Regions from separate parts of the Stenotrophomonas sp. CFBP8980 genome, predicted to be linked through region 3. Evidence: predicted binding sites of a transcription regulator. Region 3 holds the regulator's gene; each other region holds the start of a gene.
The links. The regulator HrcA, encoded in region 3, represses chaperone genes, less so after heat shock. The targets are predictions, from matches to a motif close to TTNGCACTCNNNNNNNNNGAGTGCNAA.

Region 1 (4,180 bases), 270 kb from region 3:
CGATGAACGGATTGCGGTTGCCCTGGAAGCTGTAGATCACCTCGTTGCGGGCCCGCTCCGCGTCGGTCGGCGGGTCGGCGAGGTGCCAGTCGATCAAGGTGGACAGCAGGCCCATGTAGGCTGGCGAACTGCTGGTCTTGACGATCCTGCTGCGGTCGTCGGTCAGCTCCAGGTCCGGCTCGGACTGGCCAGTTGCGGCATCCTTGCCCCCTTCATAACGGATCGCCATGTACATCACCGCACGCGCCATGTCGCCCTTGCGCTTGCCCCACACCTCGAACGTGCCCTGGTTGCCGTCAGGGGTGCGCACCCAGTTGGAGTTGCCCGGATAGGCACCGCTGCCGCCGCCCTGGCCGTTGTTGGGCTCGGTGGCGCGCTCGCCGCAGTTGCTGTCGCACTTGGCGAAGGGCTTGTTGCCGCGGTCGGCATTCCACTGCGCATCGGTCAGGTACAGCATGTGGGTGTCGGTGTAGGGCGCATACGGCAGACCCTTGTCGCCGGTGGTGCTGGCAAAGCCCAGCGAGTTCGGCCAGGTGTGCTCGCGGTTGTAGGTCAGCCCGCTGCCGGTGCCCGCGCGGCCGCTGCCCTTGACGTAGCTGCGGTTGCGGTAGGCGTCGAGCACGTTGCCGGCGTTGTTGGGATCTTCGTCGGCGATTTCCAGGATGGTCCAGGTGCTGGTGCCCGAGCCGCTGTACGGATAAGCGGTGTGGCCCTTGATGGTTTCATGCAGCGAACAGCGCAACTGGCCGGGACTGGAGGTATTCACCCGCGAGTAGTACTCGCCGGGATTGCCGGGGTTGCCCGGGTCCGGGTCGCCGGTACTGCTGGCCACGGTGAAGGCGATGCGCGAATCCGCAGCCGGGCGGGCGCCCTGGCTGTCGCTGATGCGGCTGGCGCGGATATCGAAGCGGCAGGCTTCCCCGGCCACCAGCGCGGTGTTGGTGGAAATCTTCAGCGTGCGGCCACTGGACGGGTGGCTCAGCGGCACGCTGCCGGACTGGCCGCAGCTCAGCGCGAAGGCGCCGCTGGCCAGCGTGACATTCTCGCTGAACACCACTTCCAGGTCACCGGCGGCGGGGAAGCTGCTGCTGCCCTGGGCCGGGATGGTGGTGGACACCGACGGCGGCGTATTCGGGCCCGGGGTGCCGGGGCTGCCGCTGAAGGTCTGGCCGGCGTTGCAGGCGCCGAAGGTCTGGGCGGCGGACGCGGCCCAGGTGAAATGGGCGTACTGGCTGCCATTGCCGGTGAGCTGCAGCGAGGTGCCGGGCGCGGTGCTGTTGCTCTCGGCGACGGGGATGTTCTGGCTGGTCAGGCCGGCGGCCGGGCCGCTGGCGGCAGTGATGGTGCCCTCGTAGCTGAGGAACTGGACCACCGCACCGCTGGCATCGACCAGCGCAATGCCATCGTTGGACCCGTTCTGCAGGCCATTGGTCGGGTAGCTGACCACCGCGATGCGGGCGCTGCCACAGGCTGCCGCGGTGCCGGCCGGGACCGCGTTGTTGGCATACACGCTGGCCGCCGACGGGGTGCTGCCGTTGTACAGGTACAGGCGGTAACCGGACAGGTCCTCGCCAGCGGTGGCGACCACTTCAATCGCCTCGCCGACGTCCCCGGCCGGGGTGCTGTCGTCGTAGTGCAGTTCGTTGATGAAGACCTCGGCCCGGGCGGGCGAGATCGCCAGCGCCAGCAGGCAGCCAGCGGCAAGTGGTGACAGCATTCGCATCGACTACTCCTTGTGAGCGGATCCCCTGAGGGGAATCTAAGCCGATTGCGTGACACTTCTGTCGTATTCGGCACGGGTGAGCCCAATGCCGTGACGGTGGTCACCAAAAAAATTCTTTCCGAGGCCCTTGAAAGGGCAGGTCCGGGCTCCATCTCTGCTGTGTCCCGGTCTGCCGGGCTTTTTTCTCGCGCGGTTCTGGCAGTCACCTGGGGTGAGTGCTAAAGTCGCCGGAATACTTCCGTACAATCAACAACTTGAGAGGTCTCACATGAGCAACTTGAAGCCGCTTCACGACCGCGTCGTAGTCAAGCCGATCGAAGCCGACGAAATCTCCGCCGGCGGCATCCTGATCCCGGATTCGGCCAAGGAGAAGTCGACCAAGGGTGAAGTCGTTGCCGTGGGCCCGGGCAAGGCGCTGGACAACGGCAGCGTGCGCGCCCCGTCCCTGAAGGTCGGCGACAAGGTCATCTACGGCCAGTACGCCGGCAGCAGCTACAAGGAAGCCGGCGTGGAATACAAGGTCCTGCGCGAAGACGACGTGCTCGCCATCATCGGCTGAGCTGCGGTCGCGCAATCCGTTACCCCGTAGACCCCTTTCATTATCAATGCTGCCGGGCCTGTCCCGGCGCTACATAACAGGTGAATTCAATGGCTGCCAAAGATATTCGTTTCGGTGAAGATGCCCGTGCCCGCATGGTGCGTGGTGTCAACGTGCTCGCCAATGCCGTGAAGGCAACCCTGGGCCCGAAGGGCCGCAACGTCGTGCTCGAAAAGAGCTTCGGCGCCCCGACCATCACCAAGGACGGCGTGTCCGTTGCCAAGGAAATCGAACTGGCTGACAAGTTCGAGAACATGGGCGCGCAGATGGTGAAGGAAGTTGCTTCGCGCACCAATGACGACGCAGGCGACGGCACCACCACCGCCACCGTGCTGGCCCAGGCCCTGATCCGCGAAGGCGCAAAGGCCGTTGCTGCCGGCATGAACCCGATGGACCTCAAGCGCGGTATCGACAAGGCCGTGATTGCCGCCGTCGCCGAGCTGAAGAAGATCTCCCAGCCGACCGCTGACGACAAGGCGATTGCCCAGGTCGGCACGATCTCGGCCAACTCGGACGAGTCGATCGGCAACATCATCGCCGAAGCGATGAAGAAGGTGGGCAAGGAAGGCGTGATCACCGTTGAAGAAGGCTCGGGCCTGGACAACGAGCTGGACGTCGTCGAAGGCATGCAGTTCGACCGCGGCTACCTGTCCCCGTACTTCGTCAACAACCAGCAGGGCCAGACCGCTGACCTGGATGACCCGTTCATCCTGCTGCACGACAAGAAGATCTCCAACGTGCGTGACCTGCTGCCGGTGCTGGAAGGCGTCGCCAAGTCGGGCAAGCCGCTGCTGATCGTGGCTGAAGAAGTCGAAGGCGAAGCGCTGGCCACCCTGGTGGTCAACACCATCCGCGGCATCGTCAAGGTCGTGGCCGTGAAGGCTCCGGGCTTCGGCGACCGTCGCAAGGCGATGCTGGAAGACATGGCCGTGCTGACCGGCGGCACCGTGATCTCCGAAGAAGTGGGCCTGTCGCTGGAGAAGGCCACCATCACCGACCTGGGTCGCGCCAAGAAGGTGCAGGTTTCCAAGGAAAACACCATCATCATCGACGGTGCAGGCGACGCTGCAGGCATCCAGGCGCGCGTCACCCAGATCAAGACCCAGATCGAAGACACCTCGTCCGATTACGACCGTGAGAAGCTGCAGGAGCGCGTTGCCAAGCTGGCCGGCGGCGTTGCAGTGATCAAGGTCGGTGCATCGACCGAAATCGAAATGAAGGAAAAGAAGGCCCGCGTTGAAGACGCCCTGCACGCAACCCGCGCAGCCGTCGAAGAAGGCGTGGTCCCGGGCGGCGGCGTGGCCCTGGTGCGTGCGCTGGTCGCCGTCGGCGATCTGAAGGGTGCCAACGAAGACCAGACCCACGGTATCCAGATCGCCCTGCGCGCCATGGAAGCCCCGCTGCGCGAAATCGTGGCCAACGCCGGTGAAGAGCCGTCGGTCATCCTGAACAAGGTGAAGGAAGGTACCGGCAACTACGGCTACAACGCTGGCAACGGCGAGTTCGGCGACATGGTCGAGTTCGGCATCCTGGATCCGACCAAGGTGACCCGTTCGGCCCTGCAGAACGCCGCTTCCATCGCGGGTCTGATGATCACCACCGAAGCCATGGTGGCAGAAGCCCCGCGCAAGGAAGAAGCGGCCGGCGGCGCCGGTGGTGGCATGGGTGGCATGGGTGGCATGGGCGGCATGGACTTCTAAGTCCAGCGCTTCCCGTAGCACCTGCAGCATCAAAAACCCCGCCGGAAACGGCGGGGTTTTTTGTTGGGTGGTGTCCGGTGGGTGACCACCCGAGCCCCGGTGGGTGACGACCGTTGGTCGTCACGCTGTTGACTCCCGGTTCCAACATCGCGATGCCTG
Region 2 (4,180 bases), 220 kb from region 3:
GGCCACCTCGCAGGACCACAAGCGCGTCGGCGACGGCGATACCGGCCCCAACACCGGCGGCATGGGCGCGTATTCGCCGGCCCCGGTGGTGACCCCGGAAGTACACGCGCGGGTGATGCGTGAAGTCGTCGAGCCGACCGTGCAGGGCATGATCGCCGACGGCGTGCCGTTCACCGGCTTCCTGTATGCGGGGCTGATGATCGATGCCAGCGGTGCGCCGAAGGTGATCGAGTTCAACGTGCGCTTCGGCGACCCGGAAACCCAGCCGGTGATGCTGCGCCTGCAGTCGGACCTGCTGGACCTGGTACAGGCGGCGATCGACGGCAGGCTGGACCAGGTGCAGGCGCAGTGGGATCCGCGTCCTTCACTGGGCGTGGTGCTGGCCGCTGCGCCGTATCCGGAAGCGCCGATCACCGGCGATGTGATTTCCGGCCTGGACCGCGTGCCAGCCACTGCCAAGGTGTTCCACGCAGGCACCGCGCTGGACGCGCAGGGCAACGTGGTCAGTGCCGGTGGACGGGTGCTGTGCGTGGCCGCACTGGGCGACAGCGTGCGCGACGCGCAGGCCAATGCGTATGCCGGGGTGGCCGAGGTGAGCTGGGCGAACGAGTTCCACCGCAACGACATCGGCTGGCGTGCGATCGCCCGCGAGAACTGAGGCGGTAACGGCGTGACGACCAACGGTCGTCACCCACCACCTCCGATCACACAGAAAAACGCCGGGCAGTGCCCGGCGTTTTCGTGTGCAGCGGCTGTTTCCACTTACGCGGTAAACAGCGCCTTCATCTTCTTCAGGGCGTTCGCTTCAACCTGGCGGATGCGCTCGGCGGAAACACCGTACTCATCGGCCAGCTCCTGCAGCGTGACCTTGCTGTCAGCATCCAGCCAGCGGCGGGCGATGATGTCGCGCGAACGCGCATCCAGTTCGGCCATGCCTTCGCGCAGCAGCTGCAGCTGGTTGTCTTCGCTGTCGGCGCGCTCGTAGGCCATCGAAGGATCTTCTTCATTGGCCATCAGGTAGGCGGCCGGCGACGGCGGCGCGTGGTCGTCGTCTTCGTCGCTGGGGGCGTCGAAGCCGATATCACGACCGGACAGGCGCGACTCCATCTCCATCACTTCGCGCTCGGAGACGTTGAGGTCCTTGGCCACCGCGGTCACTTCGGCCGCGTTCATCCAGCCCAGGCGCTTCTTCGAACGGCGCAGGTTGAAGAACAGCTTGCGCTGCGCCTTGGTGGTGGCGACCTTCACGATGCGCCAGTTCTTCAGGATGAACTCGTGCATCTCGGCACGGATCCAATGCACCGCGAAGGACACCAGGCGCACGCCCATGTCCGGGTCGAAGCGCTTGACCGCCTTCATCAGGCCGATGTTGCCTTCCTGGATGAGGTCGCCCAGGGCGAGGCCGTAACCGTTGTAGCCGCGGGCCACGTGCACCACGAAACGCAGGTGCGAATGCACCAGCTCGCGGGCCGCGTCCAGATCGGTCTGATCACGGAAACGACGCGCCAGGTCCTGCTCATCATCGACCGACAGCACCGGGATCTGGTGCACGGCACCGATGTAGGCGTCCAGCGAACCGAGCGCACTGGGAATCGGGAGATTGTTTGCCACAAGGGCAGTAGAGGTGTTCTGGCTCATGGGTCTCATCTTAGCAGTCCAATACTTCGACTGCTAAAGGTCTAAAAAGTTCCAGTGTTCCGTTGACAGAACAATGGCGCTGACTACTCGTCTACCCTACCGCGATTTGGTGACAGTGGCGATAGCGGTTCGGAACACTATAAAACCCTTATCCAACAGGAGCATAGACTTTAAATAGGGTGCAAATCACGTGCAGGCGGGCTGAACGGGCTGAGGAATTCCCGCATTCAGCCGGAAAAAGTTGTCAGGCGTTCAGCGGCTGTAGACCGGTAGCGCCGAGCCATGCTCGGCAGGCTCCCGGGCGGCATCTGCCGAGCACGGCTCGACGCGACCATTCGCCTCAGTAATACCCTGCCAGATTCAGGAAGAACCCCTTCTGGTCATAGCGCAGCTCGGTCATGTCGTCGCTGAACTCGGTGAAGTTGTAGCCGCCGCCGATCTTGAAGTTCTCGCCCACCCGGCGGTCCACGCCGACCAGCCAGCCCTTGCGCACGCCGCCGTCGCGCACCTTCAACCAGCGGTGCTCGGCCAGCCCTTCCCACTTCTCGAACAGGCGATAGCGCAACTGCAGCGCGGCGAAGTCGGCGCGGCTGTCCAGCCACGACCCCTCGCCGCGCCCGGTGCGGTAGTCGCCCCAACGCGAAGCCAGCTTGGCGGCCACTTCCCAGCGCGCGCCGAACTGGCGGATGCCTTCCAGCGACAGCACCTGCGAACGCTGGTCGTACAGGTTGCCGCCCTCCTGCCCCAGCGAGGCCACGTCGTAGAGGTAGGTGAACTTGCCGAAGGCAGCCCAGCGGGTGGTGTCGTGCGGACGCCAGGCGACGCCCATGTTGGTTTCCACCAGCTTGGCGTCGGCCACCGGATTGATGCGGTCCTGGGTATCGGCGTAGTTCGCACGCAGCGCCACGCGCCAGTCTTCGTTGACCTTGTACAGCAGGCGGTTGGTGGTGACCCACTGCTCGCGCTGTTCGGCACCGGAGTCGTGCCGGTATTCCAGCTTGCTGTTCCACTGCGCCACCGCATCGGTGCGCCCGCCACTGACGCTGTACGCGCGGCGGTCGATCCGGCCCAGCGTCGATTCCAGTTCGCCGTCCATTACCGTGAAGCCGAGGTTCCAGCCCTGCGCCGGATAGAAGTCCATGCCGAAGGTATGCACCAGCCCGGCGTTGTCCTGGCGGCGATCCTTCAGGTACTGGCTTTCGTTGTAGACATTGACCTGGTTGCTCAGGCGCCAGCGCTGGCCCAGCGTCCAGCCGGACTGCAGGCCGGTGTCGAACAGTGGGTCGGTGCCGGTACGGTCGCTGCTGTAGCTGTAGCTGCCGTACAGGCTGTGGTCCGGCGCCATGCGGTATTCCGCATCGACCTTGCCGCCGTGGCCGCGACTACCCCCGCTGACTTCGGCGCCCACGCTGCTGCGGTCACCGAACAGGTAACGCGCGCCCAAGGTCAGCAGGTCGTTCTTCTCGTAGGCCCCGCCGTCGTCATCCACGGTGACCTGGCCGGTGCTGTACAGCTCCCAGGATGAGCCGAAGCGCTGCCGGTAGCCGATCGCCGCCAACAGTGCATCCACCGTCTGCAGGCTCTGCTCTTCGCGCACGCGGCGCAGTTCACCGGTCCACTGGCCGTCATTGCCCAGCCGCCAGTCTGCGGTCAGCTGGGTCTGTTCCAGTGCCAGTTCGCCCTGCTCGGTGCGGGTGTGGCGTCCATACAGGCTGAAGTCGTCGGTGAGGTAGCCGAGGAACTCAGCGCCGTATTCTTCCACCGCCAGCCCGGTGTCCTGGCGCGCCACCGAGAAGCCCGCATCCACGTCGCGCCACCACGCGCCCACGCTCCAGTCCTGCGCGGTCCAGCCGAGCTCGCGCAGGTTCGCACGTGCTTCCACCGCCGTTGCGCTGCCCGATCGCTGCACTTCATACGGATTGCGGCGGATGAAGCTGAGGCCGCCGTTGTCCGAATAGAACACCGGCGCGGCAGTGGCATCGGTCTCGGTGTGTTCCACTTTTACATACGTGCCGCGCCCGGCCTGCAGGGTGAGGTCGGCGCCCTTCAGCGTGTAGTTCTCACCGCTGCGGTTTTCTTCCACCCAGGTGCCGCCGATGGCCACGTGGTCACCGATCCACTGGCGGCCCCGCGCACCCATGGTCACGTCATCACTGCTGAAGCCCAACGGCACGTATTCGTAGTCCACCAGCAGCAGCTGGTCATACCCATCCAGCGGCATGTCGCGGGTGATGCTGCGCACGTTCTCGCGGGTCAGCATCGCCAGCGGGCGGGTCAGGATCAGGCGGCCCTGCAGGTCATCGATCTCGTAGTCCACGCCTTCCTGCAGGGTGACGCGGGTTTCGGTACGGCCGGTGGTGCGGTCACGCACTTCCAGCACCACCTGTTCCGAACCGGGCAATACATCGGTGTGGCGCAGGTAGTACAGGCTGCCACCGGTGCCGAGGAACTCACTGTGCCCCGGCGCGGACTGCGCTTCGGAACCGAATACCTTCAGCTGCGAGCGTGCCTCTCCCAGCGGCGTGGCTTCCAGCGAACGCCA
Region 3 (4,180 bases):
GAAGAACTCGGTCACCGCCTGCTGCACCTTCGGCATGCGGGTCTGGCCACCGACCAGGATGACCTCGCTGATGTCGCTCGAGCGCAGGCCGGCGTCATTCAACGCAACGCGGCACGGCTCGATCGACTTGCGGATCAGCTCGTCCACCAGCGACTCCAGCTTGGCGCGGGTCAGCTTGATGTTCAGGTGCTTCGGGCCGGACGCATCGGCGGTCACGTACGGCAGGTTGACTTCGGTCTGCTGGGCGCTGGAGAGCTCGATCTTGGCGCGCTCGGCGGCGTCCTTCAGACGCTGCAGGGCCAGCGGATCCTTGCGCAGGTCGATGCCCTGGTCCTTGTTGAACTCTTCAACCAGGTACTCGATGACGCGGTTGTCGAAATCTTCGCCGCCGAGGAAGGTGTCACCGTTGGTGGCCAGCACTTCGAACTGCTTTTCACCGTCGACGTTGGCGATCTCGATCACCGACACGTCGAAGGTGCCGCCGCCCAGATCGTAGACCACGATCTTGCGGTCCTTGTTGTCACCCTTGTCCAGGCCATAGGCCAGCGCGGCCGCAGTCGGCTCGTTGATGATGCGCTTGACGTCCAGGCCGGCGATGCGACCTGCGTCCTTGGTGGCCTGGCGCTGGCTGTCGTTGAAGTACGCCGGCACGGTGATGACCGCTTCGGTGACCTTCTCACCGAGATAATCCTCGGCGGTCTTCTTCATCTTCTCCAGCACCTTGGCGGAGATTTCCTGCGGCGCCATCTTGCGCGCATCGCTGGTGGACACCCAGGCATCGCCATTGTCGTGGGCCAGGATGCCGTACGGCACGTGGGCGATGTCCTTCTGCACTTCGGCGTCGGTGAACTTGCGGCCGATCAGGCGCTTCACCGCGTAGAAAGTGTTCTTCGGATTGGTGACCGCCTGGCGCTTGGCCGAGGCACCCACCAGGACTTCGCCGTCCTTGGTGTAGGCCACGATCGACGGGGTGGTGCGATCGCCTTCCGAGTTTTCGATGACGCGGGCCTTGCCGCCGTCCATGATCGCCACGCACGAGTTGGTGGTGCCGAGGTCGATACCAATGATCTTGCCCATGGGGGACTCCTGAAGATTATTCGGTTAATCCGGCCGCAGCCGGTGTATGAATGGGATGTGGGGGAGGCTCGTGGAACATTCAAGCCATCCCGGGACGCTGTATTCCATGATTCAGGATCCAGGCCACGCCGGGCCATGCCCGGCGCACCGGCATTCCCGATTCGCGGTCAGTCGCGCGCGACCACCACCAGCGCCGGGCGCAGCAGGCGGTCGTTGAGCAGGTACCCCTTCTGGAACACCTGCACCACGCTGCCCGGGGCGGCGCCGTTGGCATCGACCTGGCTGATCGCCTGGTGGTGCTCCGGGTTGAAGGGCTGTCCGGTCGGGTCGAGCAGTGCCAGTCCGTTGTCTGCGGCCACCTTCAGCAGCTGCCTGTAGGTCATTTCAAGGCCGTCGCGCAGCGGGCTGGCGTCCTCGCCTGCGGCCTTCAGGCCGGCGTCCAGGCTGTCGAACACCGGCAACAGCTCGCCGAGCAGCTTCTCGTTGGCGAAACGGCGGGCCTGTTCCACGTCCCGGGTCATGCGCTTGCGCTGGTTGTCCAGGTCGGCGCGCTCACGCAGCGCATCGGCCTTGACCTGCTCCAGCTCACCGCGCAGCTGCTCCAGCTGGTCGTGGTGGGCCGCAGCGGCCTCGTCGGCGGCCGGGTTGGATTCGATATCGTGATGATTTTGGTTCATGTGCGTTTCCCTGGCGGTGACTCCCCGCCTCCATCCCACCTAGTGTGGGCGGGAAACTGCGTTTCAAGCGCCGCGGGTCATCGCGTTGCCCGTTCCCGGCGAAAAGGCCGCCCCGAGCACCTCGGCGGTGGCCTGCACCAGCGGGATCATCCGGTCGTAGGCCATCCGCTTCGGCCCGATCACCCCCAGCACGCCCAGCACCTGGCCATCGGCGATATACGGCGCAGTGACCAGCGAGACGCCTTCCAGCGGCACCACCCCGGTTTCTTCGCCAATGAAGATGCGCACGCCCGGCGCCTGGATGGTGCGCTCCAGCAATTGCAGGATCTCGCGCTTGCTCGAAAACAGCTCGAACAACTCGCGCAGCCGTTCCAGGTCGGACAGGTCCTGCACGCCCATCAGGCGGGTCTGGCCGGCTACCAGCATGTCGTTGGCCGGCGGCTGCAGCGCCTGCTCGGCCAGCTCGATGCTGTGCGCCAGCAGCTGTTCCATCTCGCTGCGGGTATCGCGCAGCTCGTGCAGAAGGCGGCGGCGTATCTGCGCCACCGGAAGCCCGGCGAAGTGGGTATTCAGGTAGTTGGCGACCTGCTCCAGCTCGCCCGGCTCCCAAGGCCTGCGGGCCTCGATCACCCGGTTCTGCACCTCGCTGTCGGCGAACACCACGATTGCCAGCACGCGATAGGCGTCCAGCGCCACGAAATCGATCTGGCGGAAGGCGAACTGCTCCCGCGTGGGCGCACTGACCACGCCGACGAAATGGCTCATCGCCGACAGCAGCTCGGAGGCACTGCCGAGCAGCGCCTGGGTGCCGGCGCCACTGGCCAGCTCGCTGCGCAGGCGGCTCAGGTCCTGCTCGCCCGGCGGATGCATCTGCACCAGGCTGTCCACGAACACCCGGTAGCCGTGCGCGGTGGGAATGCGCCCGGCCGAAGTATGCGGCGAACTGAGCAGCCCCAGGTCTTCCAGGTCGCCCAGGATGTTGCGGATGGTCGCCGCGCTGACATCCAGCCCCGCCGTGCGCGCAAGCGTTGCCGACCCTACCGGCTCGCCATCCTGGATGTGGCGGGCGATCAGGGTACGCAGCAGGTGCCGCGAACGTGGGGCAAGTTGGTCGAAAGACGGCGGCATTGGATCAGCCTGTGAGACTCCCCTCCTAGATAATGCCGGGAAGGACGCTTGGCAAGTCATTGGTACATGCCATCGTGCGTGCTAGCGTTGCGCGGCTTGAGAGACCTACTGGACCATGCTCAGACACTTATCAATCAAGGATTTCGCTGTTGTCCGCGCCACTGAACTGGAGTTCGGCCCCGGCATGACCGTGGTATCGGGCGAAACCGGCGCGGGCAAATCGCTGATGGTGGACGCGCTGGGCTTCCTGTCCGGCCTGCGCGCCGACAGCGGCGTGGTGCGCCACGGCGCCCCGCGCGCCGAGTTGTCGGCCGAGTTCGCGCTGGAACAGCTCGCCGGCGCCCGCCGCTGGCTGGCCGACAACGAACTGGACGACGACGAACAATGCCAGCTGCGCCGGGTCATCCGCGCCGACGGCGGCTCGCGGGCCTGGATCAACGGCCGCCCGGTGACCATTTCGCAGCTCACTGAACTGGCCGGCCTGCTGGTGGAAATCCACGGCCAGCACGAACAGCAGGCGCTGCTGACCCGGCCTTCGCAGCTGGCCCTGCTCGATGCCTATGCCAGCAACGCCGAGCAGCGCCGCGCCGTGCGGGTGGCTGCAGCCGGCTGGCAGACGCTGGTCGACGAAGCCGCGGCGCTGTCACGGCAGGGCGATGTCAGCGACCGCATCGGCTTCCTGGAACACCAACTGCGCGAACTGGAACGCGAAGAGCTGGAACCCGAATCGATCATCGCGCTGGGCGCCAGCCATCGCCGCCAGGCCCACGCCAGCGCCCTGCTGACCACCTGCGATACCGCCACCACCCGCATCAACGGAGACGACGACGCCTCCGCGCTGGGGCTGCTGGCGCAGGTGCGCGGCGATCTGGGGCGGATGATTGAACACGATGCCCGGCTGGGCGAGGTGGATGCGCTGATCGACAGCGCCAGCATCCAGTTGCAGGAAGCGCTGAGCCTGCTGGACCGTGTGCACGACGACCTGGACGCCGACCCGGAGCAGTTCGAAGACAACGAGCGCCGGCTGGGCCGCCTGCATGACCTGGCCCGCAAGCACCGCGTGCCGATGGAAGAGCTGGCCGCCCAGCGCGACCGCATGCAGGCCGAAGTCGAGCAGCTGCGGGGGGCTGACGTGCGCCTGCAGAAGCTGGCCGGGGAAATCGAAAAGGCTGCGGCCGCCTGGCGTGAACAGGCGGCGGTGCTCAGCGCCGGGCGCCAGCGCGCAGCGGCCGAACTGTCCACCACCACCACCGGGCTGATCGCCGAACTGGGCATGGGCGGCGGCCAGTTCCTGATCC

Region 1: the regulator HrcA is predicted to act here: its motif matches at 1,919-1,945, upstream of SOM47_RS02770 (co-chaperone GroES).
Region 2: the regulator HrcA is predicted to act here: its motif matches at 1,649-1,675, upstream of rpoH (RNA polymerase sigma factor RpoH).

What each region holds. Positions count from the first base shown of each region.
Region 1 covers NZ_JAXCXF010000001.1:609,072-613,251, forward strand. The annotation lists gene SOM47_RS02765 (endonuclease) at 1-1,723, opposite strand, end outside; gene SOM47_RS02770 (co-chaperone GroES) at 1,992-2,282, shown strand; gene groL (chaperonin GroEL) at 2,372-4,021, shown strand.
Region 2 covers NZ_JAXCXF010000001.1:557,140-561,319, reverse strand. The annotation lists gene purD (phosphoribosylamine--glycine ligase) at 1-658, shown strand, start outside; gene rpoH (RNA polymerase sigma factor RpoH) at 763-1,638, opposite strand; gene SOM47_RS02555 (hypothetical protein) at 1,979-4,180, opposite strand, start outside.
Region 3 covers NZ_JAXCXF010000001.1:337,738-341,917, forward strand. The annotation lists gene dnaK (molecular chaperone DnaK) at 1-1,077, opposite strand, end outside; gene grpE (nucleotide exchange factor GrpE) at 1,245-1,754, opposite strand; gene hrcA (heat-inducible transcriptional repressor HrcA) at 1,818-2,882, opposite strand; gene recN (DNA repair protein RecN) at 2,998-4,180, shown strand, end outside.